DNA from 3 places in the Citrobacter sp. U14242 genome. Region 3 is predicted to be linked to each of the others. Evidence: predicted binding sites of a transcription regulator. Region 3 holds the regulator's gene; each other region holds the start of a gene.

Region 1 (8,030 bases), on a different contig from region 3:
GTTAAATATACGAAAAACCTATCAAGCGATTATTTTTCAGCCGACATAGTCGTTTTCGCCTGGTTTTTAAACAAAAACGAGCCCCACAGGGCCCGTTTATTTTAGGTTTTGTGACTTACTGCACTGCCACAATACGATCGTCATTCACTTCCAGACGAATCGTTTTGCCTGGAATCAGCTCACCAGACAAAATTTGCTGTGCCAGTGGGTTTTCGATCTGCTGCTGGATAGCACGTTTCAATGGACGTGCACCATACACAGGGTCATAGCCATTCACACTCAGCAATTTAAGCGCTTCGTCAGAGATGTGGATTTCATAACCACGCTCTTCCAGACGTTTGTACAGACGCTGCAACTGAATCCTGGCAATAGAGGCAATATGTTTCTCACCCAGCGGGTGGAATACAACAACCTCATCTATACGGTTGATGAATTCCGGGCGGAAGTTCTGACTCACGACGCCCAGCACCATATCTTTCATATGGCTGTAATCCAGCTCACCGAAACGCTCCTGAATCAGATCTGAGCCCAGGTTCGAGGTCATAATGACAACCGTGTTACGGAAATCAACCGTTCTCCCCTGCCCGTCAGTCAAACGACCATCGTCAAGCACCTGCAGCAGAATGTTGAAGACATCCGGATGCGCTTTTTCTACTTCATCCAGCAGAATGACGGAATAAGGACGACGGCGCACCGCTTCCGTCAGGTATCCCCCCTCTTCATAACCGACATATCCCGGAGGCGCACCTACCAGACGAGATACCGAGTGTTTCTCCATAAACTCGGACATATCGATACGGACCATCGCATCGTCACTGTCGAACATAAAGTTCGCCAGTGCTTTGCACAGTTCGGTTTTACCGACACCAGTTGGTCCCAGGAACAAGAATGAGCCAATCGGACGATTCGGATCAGACAATCCTGCCCGGCTACGACGGATGGCGTTAGATACCGCTTCTACCGCTTCGTTCTGGCCGATCACGCGGCTGTGCAGATCCTGTTCCATTCGCAACAATTTTTCCCGCTCGCCTTCCAACATACGAGCCACCGGGATACCGGTCCAGCGCGCCAGCACTTCGGCGATCTCTGCATCCGTCACTTTATTACGCAGCAGACGCATAGTTTTACCTTCAGACTGGGTTGCAGCTTCCAGCTGTTTTTCCAGTTCCGGAATTTTGCCGTACTGCAGTTCAGACATGCGCGCCAGATCACCGACACGACGCGCCTGTTCGATAGCGATTTTTGCCTGTTCCAGCTCAGCCTTGATGGTTTGCGTGCCGGAGAGCGACGCTTTTTCAGCTTTCCACTCTTCTTCTAATTCTGAATACTGGCGCTCTTTGTCGTCCAGTTCTTCATTAAGCATATCAAGGCGTTTTTTACTTGCCTCATCAGACTCTTTCATTAACGCCTGCTGTTCCAGCTTGAGCTGGATAATACGGCGATCGAGTCTGTCGAGTTCTTCCGGCTTAGAGTCAATCTGCATACGGATACTGGACGCAGCTTCATCGATAAGGTCGATAGCTTTATCCGGCAACTGACGGTCAGCAATGTAGCGGTGAGACAACGTGGCAGCCGCAACAATTGCCGGGTCAGTAATCTGTACGTGGTGGTGCAGCTCGTAACGTTCTTTCAGACCACGCAAAATGGCGATGGTGTCTTCTACTGATGGCTCAGCCACAAACACTTTCTGGAAACGACGTTCCAGCGCCGCATCTTTTTCGATGTACTGGCGGTATTCATCAAGCGTGGTGGCCCCTACGCAGTGCAACTCCCCGCGCGCCAGTGCCGGTTTCAGCATGTTACCGGCGTCCATCGCGCCATCGGCTTTACCTGCACCGACCATAGTATGCAACTCATCGATAAACAGAATGACGTTGCCTTCCTGTTTCGAGAGATCGTTCAGCACACCTTTTAAACGTTCTTCAAACTCACCGCGATACTTCGCCCCGGCCACCAGCGCGCCCATATCCAGCGCCAGGACACGACGACCTTTTAACCCTTCAGGTACTTCACCGTTAATGATTCGCTGTGCTAACCCCTCGACGATAGCGGTTTTACCAACACCTGGCTCACCGATCAAAACCGGGTTGTTTTTAGTACGACGTTGCAGCACCTGAATCGTACGGCGAATTTCTTCATCACGACCGATAACCGGATCGAGCTTGCCTTGTTCGGCGCGTTCGGTCAGGTCTACAGTATATTTTTTCAAGGCCTGACGTTGGTCTTCAGCCCCCTGGTCATTCACGCTTTCACCTCCACGCATTTGTTCAATTGCCTGAGTGATATTGGCGGTTGTCGCTCCTGCTGATTTTAATAAATCGGTCAGCGTACCGCGCGACTCAAGCGCCGCCAGAACGAACAGTTCTGACGAAATGAAATTGTCTCCACGTTTTTGCGCCAGCTTGTCGCAAAGATTCAGTGCACGCACCAGATCCTGAGAAGGCTGAACATCACCACCGGTACCTTCTACCTGTGGTAAACGGCTCAATGCCTGATCAATCGCTGTGCGTAACTGGCCAGCATTAATGCCAGCGGACGTTAACAAAGGACGAACCGATCCCCCTTCCTGATTCAGCAAGGCGCTCATTAGATGAAGTGGTTCGATGAATTGGTTGTCGTGCCCCAGTGCGAGTGACTGGGCATCGGCAAGAGCAAGCTGGAATTTATTAGTAAGACGATCCAGACGCATAACTCCTCCCATAACAGGTCAAAATTGCTACTGGAGATTAAATGAGGTCATCCCTCAATTATTCAAGGTGAATGACCTGAATTATGTGAAAAGAAAATTACACGTACCGGATCGTCTTGATTCTTTAGGTTATATCAGCCAAATAAAACTTGCCATACGACCCGTGGTATTGTCGCGACGATAAGAGAAGAACGTCTCACTTTCGCTGAAGGTGCAATGGTCACCACCGTAGACGTTCTCTACCCCCACATTTGCCAGACGTTGACGTGCAAGCTGATAGATATCCGCCAGATATTTTTCACCACGCGGCACAAATGCACTGTCAGCTTGCGGATCTTTTGCCATAAACGCGGTGCGAACTTCTGCACCTACCTCAAATGCGATCGGACCTATCGCCGGCCCTAACCAGGCAATAATGTTTTCCGGTTTGTCGGCAAAGCACGCCACAGTTTCTTCCAGCACACCTTCACATAACCCGCGCCAGCCCGCATGGGCCGCCGCCACTTCTGTTCCAGCACGATTACAAAACAGCACCGGCAGACAGTCCGCCGTCATCACCGCACATACGGTGCCTGGCGTATTACTGTAGGACGCATCTGCACGTTTAGATAAGTATGGCCCGCCGCTTAATTTCAGGACGTCTTTACCGTGTACCTGTTCAAGCCAGACGGGTTTCGAAGGCAGATTGCCCGCAGCAAACAGCCGCTTGCGGTTCTCTTCCACATGCTCCGGGTTATCGCCACAATGGGCACCCAGGTTCAGCGAATCATAAGGCGACATACTGACGCCGCCAATGCGGGTAGAACTACAGGCCGCGACACCCTGAGGTATCGGCCACTGCGGGACAATTAGCTTACTCATAACCAGGCAACATCATCCTTATGCTCTTCGAAATCAGCGCGCATCACTTCGATAAGCTCCACCATATCTTGCGGAATTGGCGCATGCCATTCCATCTCGATACCGGAAATCGGATGATACAAACGCAACATGGTCGCGTGCAGCGCCTGACGGTCAAACTTACGCAGCACGGAGATAAACTCGTCAGAAGCGCCTTTCGGCGGGCGCGGACGACCGCCGTAGACCTGATCGCCCACCAGCGGATGGGTGATATGCGCCATGTGCACGCGGATCTGGTGCGTACGTCCGGTTTCCAGACGCAACCGCAGACGCGTGTGCACACGGAAATGCTCCATAATGCGATAGTGCGTTACCGCAGGTTTCCCCATTGGATGCACTGACATATGCGTACGTTTGGTTGGATGACGGCTGATCGGTTCTTCGACCGTACCGCCCGCTGTCATATGGCCAATCGCCACGGCTTCATACTCACGAGTGATTTCGCGCAGCTGCAATGACTCAACCAGGCGTGTTTGCGCGGGGACTGTTTTTGCCACAACCATAAGCCCGGTTGTGTCTTTATCCAGACGGTGCACAATACCGGCTCGTGGAACATCCGCAATGGGCGGGTAGTAATGCAGCAACGCATTCAAGACCGTACCATCAGGATTGCCCGCACCCGGATGTACCACCAGGTCACGTGGTTTGTTGATGACGAGAATATCGTCATCTTCATAAACGATATCCAGCGGGATATCCTGAGCTTCAAAACGAATCTCTTCATCAATTTCAGCATTGATGGAGACACGCTCTCCACCTAACACCTTTTCTTTTGGCTTATCGCAAAGATTGCCATTTACCAGTACGCGCTGGTCGAGGATCCATTCTTTTATGCGCGATCGCGAATAATCAGGGAACAATTCGGCCAAAGCCTGATCTAAGCGTTGACCAAGCTGATTTTCGGAGACTGTTGCGGTGAGTTCTACTCGTTGTGCCATAAACTGCTTCTTCGTTTAACGTTGGGTTTTACGGCTTTGCCGTTTAATATAGTGTGCTATTGTAGCTGGTCTTAACCGGGAGCAGGAACAGAGAATCTCCCGTATAACATTTTGAGGAAAGTCAAAACGTCATGACGCGCATGAAATATCTGGTGGCAGCAGCCACGTTGAGCCTGTTTTTGGCGGGTTGCTCTGGTTCAAAGGAAGAGGTGCCCGATAATCCGCCAAATGAAATCTACGCGACTGCTCAGCAAAAGCTGCAGGACGGTAACTGGAAACAGGCAATAACGCAATTGGAAGCGTTGGATAACCGTTATCCATTTGGACCGTATTCCCAGCAGGTGCAATTAGATCTCATCTACGCCTACTACAAAAACGCCGATCTGCCACTTGCTCAGGCGGCTATCGATCGTTTTATTCGTCTGAACCCGACTCACCCGAACATTGATTATGTCATGTACATGCGTGGCCTGACCAATATGGCGCTGGACGATAGCGCACTGCAAGGATTCTTTGGCGTCGATCGTAGCGATCGCGATCCACAGCATGCCCGAGCTGCGTTTAATGACTTTTCCAAACTGGTTCGTGGTTATCCGAACAGCCAGTACACAACCGATGCCACTAAGCGTCTGGTGTTCCTGAAAGATCGTCTGGCGAAGTATGAATACTCTGTTGCTGAGTACTATACCGCCCGTGGCGCATGGGTTGCCGTCGTGAACCGTGTGGAAGGTATGCTGCGTGACTATCCGGATACCCAGGCAACACGTGATGCCCTGCCGTTAATGGAAAACGCTTATCGCCAGATGCAGATGAATGCCCAGGCAGAAAAAGTAGCGAAAATCATTGCCGCTAACAGCAGCAACACCTGATTGACCTCATAATGCAAAACGGCAGCCTTTGGGCTGCCGTTTTTTTATCCGTTAAGGCCACAACTGAAGCGGTTTAGCTGCGACGCATCCTATCAAATATGGCCTGCTTTCAGGTATTCCTCAAGTAAAAAATCGCCTGTTCCTGCTGTGCCTCACAAAAAGGTTTTCTTGACAAAAAGCGACAAAATAATGTGATCTAAATCACACATTTTGACATTAGGAACGGTATGCTGGAATCACCAAGACGGGAAAGACAAGAGGTAAAATTTATGACAATGAACATTACCAGTAAACAAATGGAAATTACTCCGGCAATTCGCCAGCATGTCGCAGACCGTCTCTCCAAACTGGATAAATGGCAAACTCATCTGATTAATCCACATATCATTCTGTCTAAGGAGCCACAGGGTTTCATTGCTGATGCCACCATCAATACCCCGAATGGACATCTGGTCGCCAGCGCAAAACACGAGGATATGTACACCGCCATTAACGATTTGATCAACAAGCTGGAACGGCAGCTCAATAAAGTGCAGCACAAAGGCGAAGCCCGTCGTGCAACAACTTCAGTAAAAGACGCCAACTTCGTCGAAGCAGAAGAAGAGTAGTCCCTTACATTGAGTGTATCGCCAACGCGCCTTCGGGCGCGTTTTTTGTTGACAGGGTGAAAACAGTACGGGTACTTTACTGATGTAGCCAAAGGAAAATAACATGAAACTTGTCCCGTTCTTCTTCGCATTCTTTTTTACCTTCCCCTGAATGGGAGGCGTTTCGTCGTGTGATAAAGAATGCGAAGACGAACAATAAGGCCTCCCAAACCGGGGGGCCTTTTTTATTGATAACAAGAAAGGCAACACTATGACATCGGAAAACCCGTTACTGGCGCTGCGAGAAAAGATCAGCTCGCTGGATGAAAAATTACTGGCCCTGCTGGCAGAACGACGTGGTCTGGCGGTAGAAGTCGGCAAAGCAAAGCTGCTTTCTCATCGTCCGGTGCGCGATATTGATCGGGAACGCGACCTGCTGGACCGTTTAATTCAGCTTGGTAAAGCACATCACCTCGATGCCCACTACATCACGCGCTTGTTCCAACTTATTATCGAAGACTCCGTCCTGACCCAGCAGGCACTCCTTCAGCAGCATCTGAATAAGATCAACCCGCATTCTGCTCGTGTTGCCTTCCTGGGACCAAAAGGTTCTTACTCACACCTTGCAGCACGTCAGTACGCCGCACGTCATTTTGAGCAGTTTATTGAAAGCGGCTGCGCGAAATTTGCCGATATTTTTAATCAGGTTGAAACCGGACAGGCAGACTACGCGGTAGTGCCTATTGAAAACACCAGTTCCGGTGCAATTAATGACGTTTACGATCTGCTGCAGCACACCAGCCTCTCTATCGTCGGAGAGATGACGATTACTATCGACCATTGCGTACTGGTGTCGGGAACAACCGATCTGGAGAGCATCGACACGGTATACAGCCACCCGCAACCGTTCCAGCAGTGCAGCAAGTTCCTGAACCGCTACCCGCACTGGAAGATTGAATACACTGAAAGCACTTCAGCTGCGATGGAAAAAGTCGCCCAGGCTAACTCGCCACGCGTGGCAGCCCTGGGGAGCGAAGCCGGTGGTGTACTGCATGGTCTGCAGGTACTTGAGCATATTGAAGCTAATCAGACGCAAAACATTACCCGCTTCGTGGTACTGGCACGCAAAGCAATCAATGTTTCCGATCAGGTTCCAGCGAAAACAACGTTGCTGATGGCGACAGGACAACAGGCAGGTGCGCTGGTTGAAGCGCTGCTGGTACTGCGTAACCATAATCTGATTATGACCAAGCTGGAATCACGCCCGATTCACGGCAACCCGTGGGAAGAGATGTTTTATCTCGATATCCAGGCCAACCTGGAGTCGCCGGAGATACAGAAAGCGCTGAAAGAGTTGGGCGAAATAACCCGTTCGATGAAAGTACTTGGCTGTTATCCCAGTGAGAATGTCGTGCCGGTCGATCCGAGCTAAAATGTGAGGATGCCGGATAGCGCTGCCATCCGGCATTTTACTTACTGGCGACTGTCGTTAGCCTGGCGCAACAGAGTACGGCTTTCACTCTGAAAACGTTTAGCATAATCGCCAAACCAGTGCTCTACCTTACGGAAACTGTCGATAAAAGCCTGCTTATCACCCTGCTCCAGCAAACCAATCGCTTCACCAAAACGTTTATAATAACGTTTGATGAGCGCAAGATTACTCTCTGACGACATAATAATATCGGCATATAGCTGAGGATCCTGGGCAAACAGACGGCCAACCATCGCCAGTTCAAGACGATATATTGGCGAAGAGAGCGCCAGCAACTGCTCAAGCTGGACATTCTCTTCCGCTAAGTGCAACCCGTAAGCAAAGGTTGCGAAGTGGCGCAACGCCTGAATAAACGCCATATTCTGATCGTGTTCGACGGCGCTGATCCGATGCAATCGCGCGCCCCAGACCTGAATCTGTTCCAGGAACCATTGATAGGCTTCCGGCTGGCGTCCATCGCACCAGACAACCACCTGCTTTGCCAGACTTCCACTGTCCGGACCAAACATCGGGTGTAAACCCACAACCGGACCGTCGTGTGCCGCCAGCATCGCC
Region 2 (8,030 bases), on a different contig from region 3:
ATGCTGCTCGCGAGTCTGCATCGCCATACGCAGTGCGGTATTGCCCGCCGCATCTTTGGATACGCCGATAATACGGCCTGGCATGGAGCGCTTGAATTCATCTTTAGCAGCAAAGAACGCTGCGTGTGGACCACCGTAGCCCATCGGTACGCCGAAACGCTGCGCAGAGCCGAACACAATGTCTGCGCCCTGTTTACCTGGAGCGGTCAGCAGAACCAGCGCCATAAAATCGGCAGCAACGCTGACCACGACTTTACGGGATTTCAGTTCAGCAATCAGTTTGCTGTAATCGTGCACTTCACCGGTAGTGCCAACCTGCTGTAACAGCACGCCGAACACATCCTGGTGATCCAGTGCTTTTTCCGCATCATCGACGATAACGTCAAAACCGAAGGTTTCCGCACGGGTACGCACAACATCCAGGGTTTGCGGATGAACATCAGCCGCGACGAAGAAACGGTTGGCGTTTTTCAGCTTGCTGACGCGTTTTGCCATCGCCATAGCTTCAGCGGCAGCGGTGGCTTCATCCAGCAGAGACGCGGAAGCCATGTCCAGACCAGTCAGGTCCAGCGTGACTTGTTGGAAATTCAGCAGCGCTTCCAGGCGCCCCTGAGAGACTTCTGGCTGATACGGCGTATACGCCGTGTACCAGCCCGGGTTTTCCAGCATGTTGCGCAGGATAACCGGCGGTAATTGTACGGCGGTGTAACCCATGCCAATGTAGGACGTGAAGCGCTTGTTACGCCCGGCGATGGCTTTTAATTCAGCCAGCGCGGCGTATTCGGTCGCCGCCTCGCCCACCTGTGGCGGGGTTGCGAGCTGAATGTCTTTCGGCACAATCTGGCCGATCAGCGCGTTTAACGACTCGGCGCCAACGGCATTCAGCATCTCTTGCTGCTGCGCGGCATCCGGTCCGATGTGGCGTTCAATGAAAGCGCCGCTGTTTTCAAGCTGGCTTAACGTCTGTGTCATGGGCGATGGTTCCTGAAACGTGCAGTGAATCGTAGGTGTCTCTACTTACCTGAATACGCAAAATGATTCGCGTTGCAGGTGTGCGAGGAAACCAACACACCTGCAACGTGAAGAATGACGCGTATTTATTCGTCTTCTAACAAAGCTTCGTATGCAGTCGCATCCAGCAGTGATTCAATCTCACTTTCATCGCTGGCTTTGATTTTGAAGATCCAGCCACCGGCATACGGCTCGCTGTTAACCAGTTCAGGAGAGTCGCTGAGTGCATCATTAACCGCAACAATCTCACCGCCGACCGGCGCATAAATATCAGATGCCGCTTTTACGGATTCCGCAACCGCGCAGTCATCACCCGCACTAACGGTCGTGCCAACGTCGGGCAGATCAACGAAAACCATGTCGCCCAGCAGCTCCTGAGCGTGTTCGGTGATACCAACGGTATAAGAACCGTCAGCTTCTTTGCGCAGCCATTCGTGTTCTTTGCTGTATTTCAGTTCTGCAGGTACGTTGCTCATCAATCAATCTCCAAAAAAGGATGAATTACGCGACGGCTTTGCCGTTACGCACAAAAACAGGTTTAGTCACTTTTACCGGCATTTCGCGGTTACGAATTTGCACAATCGCCGTTTCGCCGATACCCGCCGGAACGCGTGCCAGCGCGATGCTGTAGCCCAACGTTGGGGAGAAGGTTCCGCTGGTGATGATGCCTTCATGCGGGTTGCCCGACGCATCAGTAAAACGCACTGGCAGTTCATTACGCAGCACGCCTTTCTCGGTCATCACCAGCCCGACCAGTTGCTCATGGCCTTTTTCGCGCTGCATTTCCAGCGCTTCACGACCAATAAAGTCGCGATCGGTCGGTTCCCACGCGATAGTCCATCCCATATTGGCCGCCAGCGGGGAGATACCTTCATCCATCTCCTGACCATACAGGTTCATACCGGCTTCTAAACGCAGCGTATCACGCGCGCCCAGACCGCAAGGCTGAACACCTGCTTCGACCAGCGCACGCCAGAAATCCGCGGCCTTTTCATTCGGCATTGCAATTTCATATCCCGCTTCGCCGGTATAACCCGTGGTCGCGATAAACAAATCACCTGCCTGAACGCCGAAGAACGGTTTCATACCTTCAACAGCATGGCGTTGTTCGTCAGTAAACAGCGTGGCAGCTTTTGCCTGCGCGTTTGGTCCTTGCACCGCGATCAGTGACAGGTCATCACGAACGGTGATGTCGATGGCGTAAGGTTCAGCGTGTTGGGTAATCCAGGAGAGGTCTTTTTCGCGAGTGGCGGAGTTTACAACGAGGCGGAAGAAATCTTCAGTGAAGTAGTAGACAATCAGGTCATCTATCACGCCGCCCGAAGCATTGAGCATTCCGGAGTAAAGGGCTTTACCTGTCTTCGTTAGCTTCGCGACGTCGTTTGCCAGCAGATAGCGCAAGAACTCCCGGGTGCGGCTGCCGCGCAGGTCGACGATGGTCATGTGCGACACATCAAACATACCGGCATCGGTGCGGACAGCATGGTGCTCATCGAGCTGAGAACCGTAATGCAGTGGCATCATCCAGCCATGGAAATCAACCATGCGCGCGCCACATAGCGTGTGTTGTTCGTACAAAGGAGTCTGTTGAGCCATCTTTTCCTCGTTGAATAAGCGGGGCTATCAACTCTTTCGTGGTGAAATCTTCGCCACGAAACCCAGCACCACAGCCGCTCCAGGGGCTGCGACGCAAACGTTCTCTTTGTCCTGAACTTACCACCGAAACAGACGCTAAACCATAAGGCAAAATTAACCATCACATTAGCTTATGACTAAAAATGGCCAGATCGCCGACAGCATAAAAAACCATTAAAACGCCACCACTTCAGAACAACAGACGCACATAAGCAGAGCTAAGCCGCATCAATCCATATTTAATGTGGAAAAAATGTCAAAAATGGCGTTATGAAAAAAATGTAATATTAAAAAAACTAATGCGAAAAAAGGCGTGGAATTAGATTATTTCAAATGAGAGAGCCATCCCGGCGCGCAGGCCGGGAGAGGAAAGTGTGACGGGTTTCAAACTCTTAAGATTGTCCTTTCGGACGCTAGCGTAGCCATTCAGGAAGATCGTTCAGCCCCATCGCCTGACGGATGAGCTGTGGTTTTACGCCCGGGAGGGTATCGGCCAGTTTCAGACCAATATCACGCAGTAATTTCTTCGCCGGATTCTCACCGGCAAACAGTTCACGGAACCCCTGCATTCCAGCCAGCATCAGCGCCGCACTGTGCTTACGGCTACGCTCATAACGGCGCAGATAGAGGTACTGACCGATGTCTTTTCCCTGGCGTTGCAGGCGCTTAAGTTCATCAATCAACTCCGCTGCATCCATAAAACCGAGGTTCACGCCCTGTCCTGCCAGCGGATGGATGGTATGCGCCGCATCACCCACCAGGGCCATACGATGGGCGGCAAACTGACGGGCATAGCGTCCAGTCAGCGGAAACGTCTGGCGTTCACTTTCAAGCTGGCATAATCCCAGACGATTATCGAAAGCGATATTCAGAGCCTGATTGAAATCATCTGCACTTGCCTGCTGCATACGTTCAGCGTCCTGCGGCGAGAGAGACCAGACAATAGAGCATAAATGTGGATCGCTCAGCGGCAGGAACGCCAAGATACCTTCGCCATGAAACGCCTGACGCGCAACCGCGCCATGGGCTTCTTGCGTGCGGATCGTTGCCACCAGCGCATGATGACGGTAATCCCAGAACGTCAGCGGAATATCCGCTTTGTTGCGCAGCCACGAGTTTGCACCGTCTGCGCCAATCACCAGACGAGCGGTCAGCATGGAGCCATCTTTCAGCGTCAGGAACGCCTCGTTTTCTCCCCAGGCCACCTGCTGTAACTCAGCCGGTGCCATCAGCGAGATATCCGCTGAACGCTGCGCTTTTTGCCACAGTGCGTAGTGAATCACCGAGTTTTCGACGATATGCCCCAAATGGCTGTAACCCATACTCTGGTCATCAAATTCAATGCGTCCAAAGCTGTCTTTATCCCAGACTTCCATGCCGTGGTAACAGCAAGCGCGACGGGCAACAATATCCGACCATACGCCAAGGCGTGTCAGCAGTTTTTCACTGGCCGCGTTAATTGCCGACACGCGAAGCTGAGGGGGTGCATCCGCCGCCAAAGGCTGCGGAACATGTTGTTCTAACACAGCAACGCGTAATCCGCTGCCCTGCAGGCCGCAGGCAACCGCCAGTCCCACCATGCCGCCACCAACAATTGCTACATCAACACTTTGCACTGTTTATACCTCGAAACCTGTAATCCGTAAGCCTGATAAACGCAGCGCTATCAGGCATTTTTGCGGGGACCCTTGCCGGATGGCGGCTTTGCCTTATCCAACCTACAGGTCATATTTATCGCGCAACCCAACCGAGGGTCCGCTCCGCCAACGCATCGCGCGCGGGTGTGAATAATTCCATCGCCATCAGTCCGGCATTACGCCCAACGACCAACGGAGCCCAGCGATTGGCAAACAGATACACCAGACTGTTGGTGACACCAATCGTCACCTCGCGATCGCTCTGACGACGTTGTTGATAACGCGACAGCACCGCATAATCGCCCACATCTTCTGCGTCATCCTGAGCCTGAGTCAACGTTTCGGCAAGACTCATGGCATCACGAAGCCCAAGGTTAAAACCTTGTCCGGCAATAGGATGCAGCGTCTGCGCCGCATTACCCACCAGCACCGTACGATGGGTAATCGCTTTAAGCGCGGTTGTTAAAGACAGCGGGTAAGCGCTGCGTTTGCCCGCTTGTGTAATGCGTCCCAGTCGCCAGCCAAATGCGCGTTGCAGTTCGCAGCAAAACTGTTCATCTGACCAGGACATGATCTCTTCACGCTTCTCCAGCGGATGACACCACACCAGCGAACATCGCCCCTCCGCCATTGGCAACATGGCCAGCGGACCATGCGGCGTGAAACGCTCATAGGCACGCCCCTCGTGAGGAACGGAAGTCGTGACGTTAGCAATGACGGCCAGTTGTTCATACGGCTGTTGCTGCCAGTCAACCCCACAGGCTGTCGCCAACGCAGAGCGCGTACCGTCGGCGGCCACCAGCAGATGCCCCGTAATCGTTTCGCCGTTTTCCAGTGTAACATCAACACGATCTTGCGAGCGCGACACGCTGGCGACACGAGCGGGACAGTGCAATGTGACACCCGGCGCTTTACGCAGCAGCGCAAACAGACGTAGCCCCACATCGTGCAGTTCTACCACCTGACCGAGCGCTGAAATAGAGTATTCCTGCGCATCCAGCGTTACGAATCCGGCATGCCCACGGTCACTGACGTGTACCGTTTTAATTGCCGTTGCGCAATCGGCAATCGCCTGCCACACGCCAATTCGCGCCAGCTGTTGGCAGGTTCCTGCCGCCAGCGCAATTGCCCGGGCGTCAAATCCCGGGTGGCGATCGGTTTCAGGTTCGCTCGCTTCTATCAGATGAACAGGCAGCGTCCCATGGCTTAGGGCTGAAATGGCCAACGCCAGCGTCGCGCCGACCATGCCACCACCGACGATAATCACACTCATTGCAGTCGCGCCGCAGCCATCAGGGCTTCGATGTCATCCGCCTTCTTAACCACTCCAGCGGTCAGATTTTCATTACCGTCTTCGGTAATAAGGATGTCATCTTCAATACGAATACCGATACCGCGGTAAGCAGGGGGGACATCGGCATCCGGAGCGATATACAACCCAGGCTCAACCGTGAGCACCATTCCCGGCTCCAGCATACGCGAACGATCCTGACCATAAACACCGACATCATGGACATCCAGGCCCAGCCAGTGGCTAAGACCATGCATAAAGAAAGGTCGGTGCGCATTCTCGGCAATAAGCTGATCGACATCACCATGCAAAATGCCCAGTTTTACCAGGCCGGTAATCATGATGCGCACCACTTCGCCAGTCACCTCCTGAATGGAAGTCCCCGGACGATACAGACGCAGGCTGGTTTCTAACGACTCCAGCACGATGTCGTAGACCTCACGCTGGGCAGGTGTAAATTTACCGTTAACCGGGAAGGTGCGCGTGATATCGCCTGCGTAGCCTTTGTATTCGCATCCGGCGTCAATCAGCACCAGGTCGCCATCACGCATTTCACTTTCGTTTTCGGTGTAATGCAGGATACAGCCGTTTACACCGCTGCCAACGATGGTGTTATAGGATGGGTAACGCGCACCATGACGGGTGAATTCGTGATGAATTTCCCCTTCCAACTGGTACTCAAACATCCCCGGACGGCATTTTTCCATCGCCCGGGTATGTGCCAGTGCGGTAATTTCCCCAGCCCGACGCATAACAGCAATCTCTTCTGGCGATTTAAACAGACGCATCTCATGCACCATTGGACGCCAGTCGATAATTGCTGCAGGCGCGGTCAGATTCTGCCGGGAACCTTTACGCAGCTTATCCAGCGCCGTACTGACAATCTCGTCTGCCCACGTATACTCACCCTGTGCGTGATACACCGCGTCAAGACCATTCAGCAGCAGGTGCAATTGTTGGTTGATTTCACTGAAGGCTAGCGCCCGGTCAACGCCCAGTTTTTCCGGTGCGGCATCCTGCCCCAGACGACGGCCAAACCAGATCTCTGCAGTCAGGTCGCGAACCCGATTGAACAAAACGCTATGATTGTGTGTGTCATCACTTTTAATCAGCACCAGCACAGCTTCTGGTTCGTTAAAACCGGTGAAGTACAAGAAATCGCTGCTCTGGCGGTACGGATATTCACTGTCCGCGCTGCGTGTCGCTTCCGGTGCAGCGAAAATTAGCGCGGCGCTGCCGGGCTGCATTTGCGCCAACAAAGCCTGGCGGCGGCGTAAGTATTCTTGCTGAGTCATGACACTCTCCCTGGCGTTGTTGTTCTTAGTGCAGAGTCGGTTTACGGACTTCCGGTGCGGTCGGTTGCTGACGCGTGAATGTGTCATGGCACAGCAATGCGGCAACACGCACGTATTCGATGATCTCTTCGAGCGACATTTCCAGCTCTTCCTGATCTTCGTCTTCGTCATAGCCCAACTGGGCGATATTACGCAGATCATCGATGGCTTCGCCGGTTTCACCTGTCACTTTGTCGAGCTTGGGCTGTGTAACCCCGAGGCCCAGCAAAAAGTGGTTTACCCAGCCAGCCAACGCATCGGCGCGATCGAACACGCTAACATCATCGCCTTCAGGCAGATAAAGCTGAAAAAGGAAGCCATCATCTTCCAGTGCATCGCTGGTGGCAGAGTGCATTTTCAGCAGAGCCTGAGCCAGCTCGTGACCGAAAGCCAGGCCTTCGTTCGTCAGGTCGTGCAACAGCGGCTGCCATGAGCTGTCGTTGTTGCCACCGCAAATCATCCCGCTGATCAAACCGTGCATTTCGGCGGGGGTCAATCCGGCCCCTTGTTGGTTCAAAAACTGGCTAACTTCGTTGTAACCAGGCATTTCGTTCTGTATAGACATAAGCATTCGTCATCAAAGGGAGGATATTCATGATATGCTACCACTTTGGACCCTGGTGGACCAGAAAAGGGCTTGTATCTTGATACCAGGGTAGCTATAGTGTCGCCCCTTCGCGGACCCACGGTCTGGAGACGAAGGCAGCGCAGTCAATCAGCAGGAAGGTGGCATGTCTGCACAACCCGTCGATATCCAAATATTTGGCCGTTCACTGCGAGTGAATTGCCCGCCTGAACAAAGGGATGCGTTGAATCAGGCTGCGGACGATCTGAATCAGCGATTGCAAGATCTGAAAGTTCGCACTAGAGTCACAAATACTGAGCAGCTGGTTTTCATCGCCGCGTTGAATATCAGCTATGAATTAACTCAGGAAAAAGCGAAGACGCGTGATTACGCGGCGAGCATGGAACAACGTATTCGGATGCTACAACAGACCATCGAACAAGCGTTGCTTGATCAGGGTCGCATAACCGAAAAAACGGGCCAAAACTTTGAATAACACTTTTCGGTTTACTGTGGTAGAGTGACCGTGAAGACAAAATTTCTCTGAGATGTTTGCA
Region 3 (8,030 bases):
AATGAGGCTATTGTGTGTACTCAATATAAATAATAAGGAGAGAAGCAATGTCGTTCGAATTACCTGCATTACCGTATGCCAAAGATGCTCTGGCACCGCACATTTCTGCCGAAACGCTGGAATACCACTATGGCAAACACCATCAAACTTACGTGACCAATCTGAATAACCTGATTAAAGGCACCGCGTTTGAAGGTAAATCACTGGAAGAGATCGTACGTAGCTCTGAAGGTGGTGTATTCAATAACGCAGCACAGGTATGGAACCACACGTTCTACTGGAACTGCCTGGCACCAAACGCAGGTGGCGAGCCGACCGGTAAACTGGCCGAAGCGATTGCTGCCTCCTTTGGCAGCTTTGCAGACTTCAAAGCACAATTCACCGACGCCGCTATCAAGAATTTCGGTTCTGGCTGGACCTGGCTGGTAAAAGGAACGGATGGCAAACTGGCTATCGTGTCCACCTCCAACGCAGGTACACCGCTGACGACTGACGCGACGCCTCTGATGACCGTTGACGTGTGGGAACATGCCTACTACATCGATTATCGTAATGCCCGTCCTGGCTACCTGGAACACTTCTGGGCACTGGTGAACTGGGAATTTGTTGCGAAAAACTTCGCAGCATAAATGACAACGCAGAAGGGGTTCCCTTCTGCGTTTTTGTTTTTAATTCGTTGCGTTGCAGACTTCTTCCGCTTGTTTCCTTGCCGAGACAAAGACCAGCAGTAGCGCAAGACCCGCCACAATCGCCCCCATTACCGGTACGAAACTGTAGCCCAATCCTCCGGAAATTACCGCCCCACCAGCAGCCGCTCCCAGGGCATTCCCCAGATTAAACGCGCCAATATTAACTGACGATGACAATCCAGGTGCCTCGCTGGCAACGCGCATCACACGCATCTGCAGCGGCGGAACCACCGCAAACGTTGCTGCGCCCCACACCACCATACTCACGGCCGCACCCAGCTCATTACGAGCCAGGAAAGGTATTGCCAGCATAATAATCATTAGCAGCAGCAAAAAGCCTTTCAGCGTACCGTTAACCGAACGGTCAGCCAGTTTCCCCCCCAGATAGTTACCGATAGAGAACCCAACGCCAATCAGCACCAGCATACCGGTGACAAACGCCGGCGTAGCATGAGTAATGCTATGCAGCACGGGTGAGATGTAGGTATAAAGCGTAAACATCGCCCCGGCCCCCAGAACGGTCGTCAGTAACGCTGACACCACTTGTGGACGCATTAACACCGCCAGTTCTTTGCGCACATCAGGGCGCTCACCAGCCCCACCTTTCGGTAACGAGAAGAACAGACTGACCATTGCGATAACACCCAGTCCCGCCGTCGCCATAAAGGACATACGCCAGCCGATGGTTTCCCCAAGCCAGGTTGCCGCGGGAACACCGCCAATATTGGCGATAGTTAACCCCATAAACATAGTCGCAACGGCGCTGGCCTGTTTATGTTTGGGGACAACGCTTGCTGCCACAACCGAACCGAGGCCAAAAAATGCCCCGTGGTTAAGACTGGTCAAAATGCGCGACAGCATCAGCGTCGTGTAATCCGGAGATATCGCCGAAAGCACATTACCCAACGTAAAAATGGCCATCAGGAAGATAAGCGCATTGCGACGCGCACGATGGGACAGCAGTAATGTCATCAGCGGTGCGCCAACCATCACGCCTACCGCATACGCGCTGATTAACATCCCAGCGGCCGGAATTGAAACATCCACACCTTTGGCAATGACGGGTAGCAATCCCATGGGAGAAAATTCTGTCGTTCCAATGCCAAACGCACCTATCGCCAGCGCCAGTAAAGGATAATTTATTTTCATCTATCGACTCCGTAACGTCGAGCCTTGGCACGACACATCATAAGAGTCAAAAGCATGACATTGATCGCAAAATTAATAAAGTTAACAAAATTGCAAAAGACTTTTGCTTATTGGCAAAAAATAGGACGGAAAAGACAAGCAGAAAGGGTGAGGGAGAGCAAACTCCCTCGGGGGGAAATCAGTGCAGTGCTGCAGTCAGGCCACCCGCGACAATCAGGCCCAGAACAATTATGGTCGTCACTAACGAAAATTTCAGATCGGTGCTCATCAAGTTTTCTCCTTTTTATTCCCACACAAAAAGTGATATTGCGCATTTTTACACACTTGAAAGCAAAAATCTCTCACGATTTATATTGATAACTGCTTTTAACTCTTCCCCTTTTCGTTAAGATCAGACAAAATTCCACGCTTACTTGATTAGCGTACCGGCCATTGACCCCTTCCTGACGTTCCGTGTCGTTTTCCCGGCGTGCCGCAACCCCGACGTTGCGTTGAGGGTGTGTGAAGGCAAACGTTTACCTGGAGTATTCTCAGGAGCTTAGGATATGGTCTGGAGTGAGATGTAATGGCAACTATTAAAGATGTAGCGAAGCGAGCAAACGTTTCCACTACAACCGTATCACACGTAATTAACAAAACGCGCTTTGTCGCAGAAGAAACGCGCAACGCTGTCTGGGCAGCGATTAAAGAACTGCACTACTCCCCCAGCGCAGTGGCACGTAGCCTGAAGGTGAATCACACCAAATCGATCGGTTTGTTGGCAACCAGCAGTGAAGCTGCCTATTTTGCCGAAATTATCGAGGCTGTTGAGAAGAATTGTTTCCAGAAAGGCTACACGCTGATTCTGGGCAACGCCTGGAACAGTCTTGAAAAACAGCAGGCATACCTGTCTATGATGGCGCAAAAGCGCGTAGATGGCCTGTTGGTAATGTGTTCAGAGTATCCGGAATCACTGCTTTCCATGCTCGAAGAGTATCGCCATATTCCAATGGTGGTCATGGACTGGGGCGAAGCAAAAGCCGACTTTACCGATACCGTCATTGATAACGCTTTCGAAGGTGGTTACATGGCGGGCCGGTATCTGATTGAACGCGGTCATCGTGAGATCGGTGTGATCCCGGGTCCCATGGAGCGTAATACCGGCGCAGGCCGCCTGGCTGGCTTCATGAAAGCGATGGAAGAAGCGCTGATTAAAGTTCCCGAAAACTGGATTGTACAGGGTGATTTCGAACCTGAATCCGGCTACCGCGCTATGCAACAAATCATCTCCCAGTCGCATCGCCCAACCGCCGTATTCTGTGGTGGCGATATTATGGCGATGGGTGCGCTGTGTGCCGCAGACGAGATGGGACTGCGCGTGCCGCAGGATATCTCAGTTATCGGTTACGACAACGTGCGCAACGCTCGTTACTTCACCCCTGCGCTGACCACCATCCACCAGCCAAAAGATTCACTTGGTGAAACAGCTTTCAACATGCTGTTAGACCGTATCGTGAATAAACGTGAAGAATCGCAGTCAATCGAGGTGCATCCACGTCTGGTAGAACGTCGTTCCGTTGCCGACGGTCCATTCCGCGATTATCGTCGTTAAGCCCGTTATGTGGGTAATGCCGTTCAGAAAGCATCAATCGGTGTTGGCGGGGGTAATGAACATACTCTCTCCGAGAAAGGGTTCTGCTCTCCATACATGCTTAACTGAACGGCATTACGCTATGCGAGGAGCTCATCCGGCTCCCGCAGCCACTCTTTATTCAGCGTCTCACTATCCCCCAGGTAGTCCAGTAACCAGCTCAGTGCAGGCGACGTATCATTCTGTTGCCAGGTCAGGCAACACGCGGCATCCGGGAACGGATTTTCCAGCTGTAACGCCACCCATTTTCCGCTATCGATCCACGGTTTTGCAAAATGCGTCGGTACCATCCCGACACAGAGTCCGGCTGACAAGCAGGTGGCCGAGGATTCCCAGTCAGGAACCACGACGCGTTTTTGGTTGTGCAGCAACCATGTAATACGTTTCGGCAGCGTGCGGGACGTGTCTTCGCGCACCAGCGATGGCCAGTTGCGCAACGTATCGTCACTGAGCGGTCCCGGCATTGTCGCCAGCGGATGATGACTGGCTACCACGCAACTCCAGCTCAACATTCCCATATCCCGGAACGTATAGCGTCCCCCTACCGGAATGGCCTGCGTTGCTCCGATAGCTAACTCCACACGACCGTCCGAAAGCGCGTCCCAGACGCCATTAAACACCTCCTGAAAGACCAGAAGCTCCACATCATCGAAATGGCGGTAGAAATCCACAATCATCTGTCGGGTTCGTTCCGGGCGAACAATATTATCTACCGCAATCGCCAGCTGTCCTCGCCAGCCATTGGCGATTTGTTGACATTGCTGACGGGTGATCTGCATTTTTTTGATAACAGACCGACCTTCTTTTAAAAACCACGCGCCAGCAGGCGTTAATTCCACGTCCCGGTGACGACGTTCAAAAAGAGGTACAGCCAGCCACTCTTCCAGTTGGCGCACAGTGTAGCTTACCGCCGAAGGTACGCGGTGCAACTCCTGAGCAGCCGAACTAAAGCTACCGTTACGCGCCACCGCATCAACAACTTCAAGTGAATATTCCGACCACATGCTCTGCCTGCAAAAAATTTGAAATCAGTAAGCAAATATTAGCGTTTCACAGCGAGAATTACACTCACTACACTCAGCGGCAATGTTCTATTGCTAAAAAGAGAAACGATAATGCAACCAGGAAAAGGGTTTTTAGTCTGGCTGGCAGGTCTTAGCGTGCTAGGTTTTCTGGCAACCGATATGTATTTGCCCGCCTTTGCTGCTATTCAGTCCGATTTACAGACACCCGCTTCTGCCGTGAGTGCCAGCCTTAGTTTGTTCTTAGCCGGTTTTGCCGTTGCACAACTTTTGTGGGGGCCACTTTCCGACCACTATGGTCGTAAACCGATTTTGATGCTGGGCTTATCCATCTTTGCGCTGGGCAGCCTGGGCATGTTGTGGGTAGAAAACGCCACCGGCTTACTGGTGCTTCGCTTTATTCAGGCCGTTGGTGTCTGTGCGGCTTCGGTTATCTGGCAGGCGCTGGTTACCGATTATTATCCTTCACAAAAAGTAAACCGCATCTTTGCCACCATTATGCCGCTGGTCGGATTGTCTCCTGCACTTGCACCGTTATTAGGCAGTTGGATCCTGATACATTTTTCCTGGCAGGCCATTTTTGCCACCCTTTTTGCGATTACCCTGATCCTGATGTTGCCGGCTCTGCGCTTAAAACCAACGGCAAAAGCGCGCGATGATAGCCAGGATAAACTGACGTTCGCTACGCTGCTGCGCTCCAAAGCATACCGTGGAAATGTACTGATTTACGCAGCATGTTCTGCGAGCTTCTTCGCATGGCTGACGGGTTCACCGTTTATCCTTAGCGAAATGGGCTATAGTCCGGCTGTGATTGGTTTGAGCTATGTTCCGCAAACTATTGCATTTTTGATCGGTGGTTACGGCTGCCGCGCGGCACTGCAAAAATGGCAGGGTCGCCAGCTTCTGCCGTGGTTACTTATCCTGTATGCCATTAGCGTTATCGCCACCTGGGCTACTGGCTTTATTCACCACGTTGCGTTGGCTGAAATCCTGATCCCATTCTGCGTGATGGCCATTGCAAACGGGGCAATCTACCCTATCGTTGTCGCCCAGGCGCTGCGTCCATTCCCTCAGGCAACAGGGCGTGCCGCTGCGCTGCAGAACACGCTGCAACTGGGGTTATGCTTCCTGGCAAGCCTGGTCGTTTCGTGGTTAATCAGCACGCCGCTGCTCACCACCACCAGCGTTATGCTGACGACAGTGCTGCTGGCCGCGCTAGGCTACAAAATGCAGTCACAGACTGACAACACATCCTTGCCGGATGAGAGCGCGCAAATTGCGCACGGTGAGTCGCATTAATCATTGTTGCGGGCACTTAATTAGCCCGCTAACAATTATCGGTTGAATAGCCAAAAATTCAGGCCTATACTGATTTTCGGCTGTTAATAAAACGATAAGATTTATAGAGTAACGGGAGCAAGCAGGTTCCCGTTTTCCCATGGATGGTCTTTTCGGCAAGGGTTTCTCCCTTCCTCTGTTCTACGTCGGATTATAGATTCGCGGATTAATTCCGTGAGATTTCTCACAAAGCCCAAAAAAGCGTCTACGCTGTTTTAAGGTTCTGATCACCGACCAGTGATGGAGAAGCTATGAGTTCATCATGTATAGAAGACGTCAGCGTACCGGATGATAACTGGTACCGAATCACCAATGAGTTATTGAGCCGTGCAGGCATTACCATTAATGGCCCGGCACCGGCAGATATTCGCGTTAAAAACCCCGACTTTTTCAAACGTGTGTTGCAGGAAGGATCGTTGGGTTTAGGTGAAAGTTATATGGACGGCTGGTGGGAATGCGATCGGCTGGATATGTTTTTTAGCAAAGTCCTGCGTGCAGGTCTTGAAAGCCAACTCCCCCGCAACTTCAGAGATACGCTACGTATCGCAACGGCTCGTCTGTTTAATTTACAAACCAAAAAACGTGCGTGGGTCGTTGGCAAAGAACACTACGATCTTGGCAACGATCTCTTTACCCGCATGCTTGATCCCTACATGCAATATTCCTGCGCCTACTGGAAAGATGCCGATACCCTGGAATCTGCCCAGCAGGCGAAGCTAAAAATGATTGCCGAGAAATTGCAATTGAAGCCAGGTATGCGCGTACTCGATATTGGCTGCGGCTGGGGAGGCTTGTCCCAGTTCATGGCGTCACAATACGGGGTGAGCGTGACTGGCGTAACGATTTCAGCAGAACAGCAAAAAATGGCGCAGACGCGCTGTGAAGGGCTGGATGTCACGATTTTACTGCAGGACTACCGTGACCTGAACGACCGGTTCGACCGTATCGTTTCCGTCGGTATGTTTGAGCATGTGGGCCCCAAAAACTACAACACCTATTTTGACGTTGTTGACCGCAATTTAAAGCAAGATGGTCTTTTCTTGCTGCATACCATCGGTTCCAGAAAAACCGACAATAATGTTGATCCATGGATCAATAAATATATCTTCCCGAACGGCTGTTTACCGTCAGTTCGCCAGATTGCCAATGCCAGCGAGCCACATTTTGTGATGGAGGACTGGCACAACTTTGGTGCGGATTACGATACCACCTTGATGGCCTGGCACGAGCGTTTCATGACAGCCTGGCCAGAAATTGCCGACAACTATACTGAGCGCTTTAAACGGATGTTCAGTTATTACCTGAATGCGTGTGCTGGCGCATTTCGCGCACGCGACATTCAGCTGTGGCAGGTTGTGTTCTCTCGTGGCGTTGAACACGGGCTCCGTGTTCCGCGTTAGAGGGTATCGCCTGTCGCCCCCGAGCTATCGGGGGCTTTTTATTCTGACTTAAATTCCCGCTTCGCCAGTAACGGTACCCATCGCACTTTCACGCGCAGCCAATACACGTTCAACCGTATCAACAACGGCCTGTGTTTGCGGGTCAATTTCGATATTGACTCGCGCACCCAGTTTTTTCTTGCCCAGCGTCGTACGTTCCAGGGTTTCCGGAATCAAATGCACGCAAAAGCGTGTCGGTGTGACTTCACCTACCGTCAGGCTAATACCGTCAATACCGATAAATCCTTTGTACAGGATGTATTTCATCAGCGACGGATCCTGAACTTTAAACCACACCTGGCGATTATTTTCAGAGGTCAGGATTTTAGATATTTCAGCGGTAGTCATAATATGGCCTGACATCAAATGTCCGCCGATCTCATCGCTGAATTTTGCCGCACGTTCAACGTTGACCAGATCCCCGACTTTCAGGTCACCCAGATTAGTGATACGCAGCGTTTCTTTCATCAGATCGAAGCTTATCTGGTTACCGTTAATGTCGGTCACTGTCAGACAACAACCGTTGTGCGCCACTGATGCGCCGGTCTCCAGCCCATCCAACATGTATTCAGGTAACTCCACTACATGTGTGCGAAAATTCGGTTTTTCATCAATCGACACCAGTTTCGCGGTGCCCTGCACAATACCCGTAAACATACCTGTAACTCCTGAACTCAATTAAGACATCTCTGCTGTGCACAATAGCAGGTGGAAAATCAGGTTGCCAGTAATGCGCCACTGCCGCCTATTTTTTCACTGGAGA

Evidence for each region. The regulator PurR, encoded in region 3, represses purine synthesis genes. The targets are predictions, from matches to a motif close to CANGCAAACGTTTGCNTG.
Region 1: a site for PurR is predicted at 5,550-5,567, ahead of raiA (ribosome-associated translation inhibitor RaiA). Genes of this name have one in related genera too.
Region 2: a site for PurR is predicted at 2,698-2,715, ahead of gcvT (glycine cleavage system aminomethyltransferase GcvT). Genes of this name have one in related genera too.

What each region holds. Positions count from the first base shown of each region.
Region 1 is NZ_JBKGLW010000012.1:152,380-160,409, reverse strand. Features, by position in the region: gene clpB (ATP-dependent chaperone ClpB) at 116-2,689, opposite strand; gene yfiH (purine nucleoside phosphorylase YfiH) at 2,819-3,550, opposite strand; gene rluD (23S rRNA pseudouridine(1911/1915/1917) synthase RluD) at 3,547-4,527, opposite strand; gene bamD (outer membrane protein assembly factor BamD) at 4,659-5,396, shown strand; gene raiA (ribosome-associated translation inhibitor RaiA) at 5,666-6,004, shown strand; Phe leader region at 6,107-6,232, shown strand; gene pheL (pheA operon leader peptide PheL) at 6,108-6,155, shown strand; gene pheA (bifunctional chorismate mutase/prephenate dehydratase) at 6,255-7,415, shown strand; gene tyrA (bifunctional chorismate mutase/prephenate dehydrogenase) at 7,457-8,030, opposite strand, start outside.
Region 2 is NZ_JBKGLW010000011.1:93,491-101,520, reverse strand. Features, by position in the region: gene gcvP (aminomethyl-transferring glycine dehydrogenase) at 1-972, opposite strand, end outside; gene gcvH (glycine cleavage system protein GcvH) at 1,098-1,487, opposite strand; gene gcvT (glycine cleavage system aminomethyltransferase GcvT) at 1,513-2,607, opposite strand; gene ubiI (FAD-dependent 2-octaprenylphenol hydroxylase) at 3,060-4,262, opposite strand; gene ubiH (2-octaprenyl-6-methoxyphenyl hydroxylase) at 4,378-5,556, opposite strand; gene pepP (Xaa-Pro aminopeptidase) at 5,553-6,869, opposite strand; gene ACLJXE_RS18545 (YecA family protein) at 6,895-7,473, opposite strand; gene zapA (cell division protein ZapA) at 7,640-7,969, shown strand; RNA gene ssrS (6S RNA) at 8,011-8,030, shown strand, end outside.
Region 3 is NZ_JBKGLW010000004.1:168,846-176,875, forward strand. Features, by position in the region: gene sodB (superoxide dismutase [Fe]) at 48-629, shown strand; gene ACLJXE_RS07910 (MFS transporter) at 669-1,838, opposite strand; gene cydH (cytochrome bd-I accessory subunit CydH) at 2,017-2,106, opposite strand; gene purR (HTH-type transcriptional repressor PurR) at 2,404-3,429, shown strand; gene punR (DNA-binding transcriptional activator PunR) at 3,549-4,472, opposite strand; gene punC (purine nucleoside transporter PunC) at 4,584-5,789, shown strand; gene cfa (cyclopropane fatty acyl phospholipid synthase) at 6,080-7,228, shown strand; gene ACLJXE_RS07940 (riboflavin synthase subunit alpha) at 7,277-7,924, opposite strand.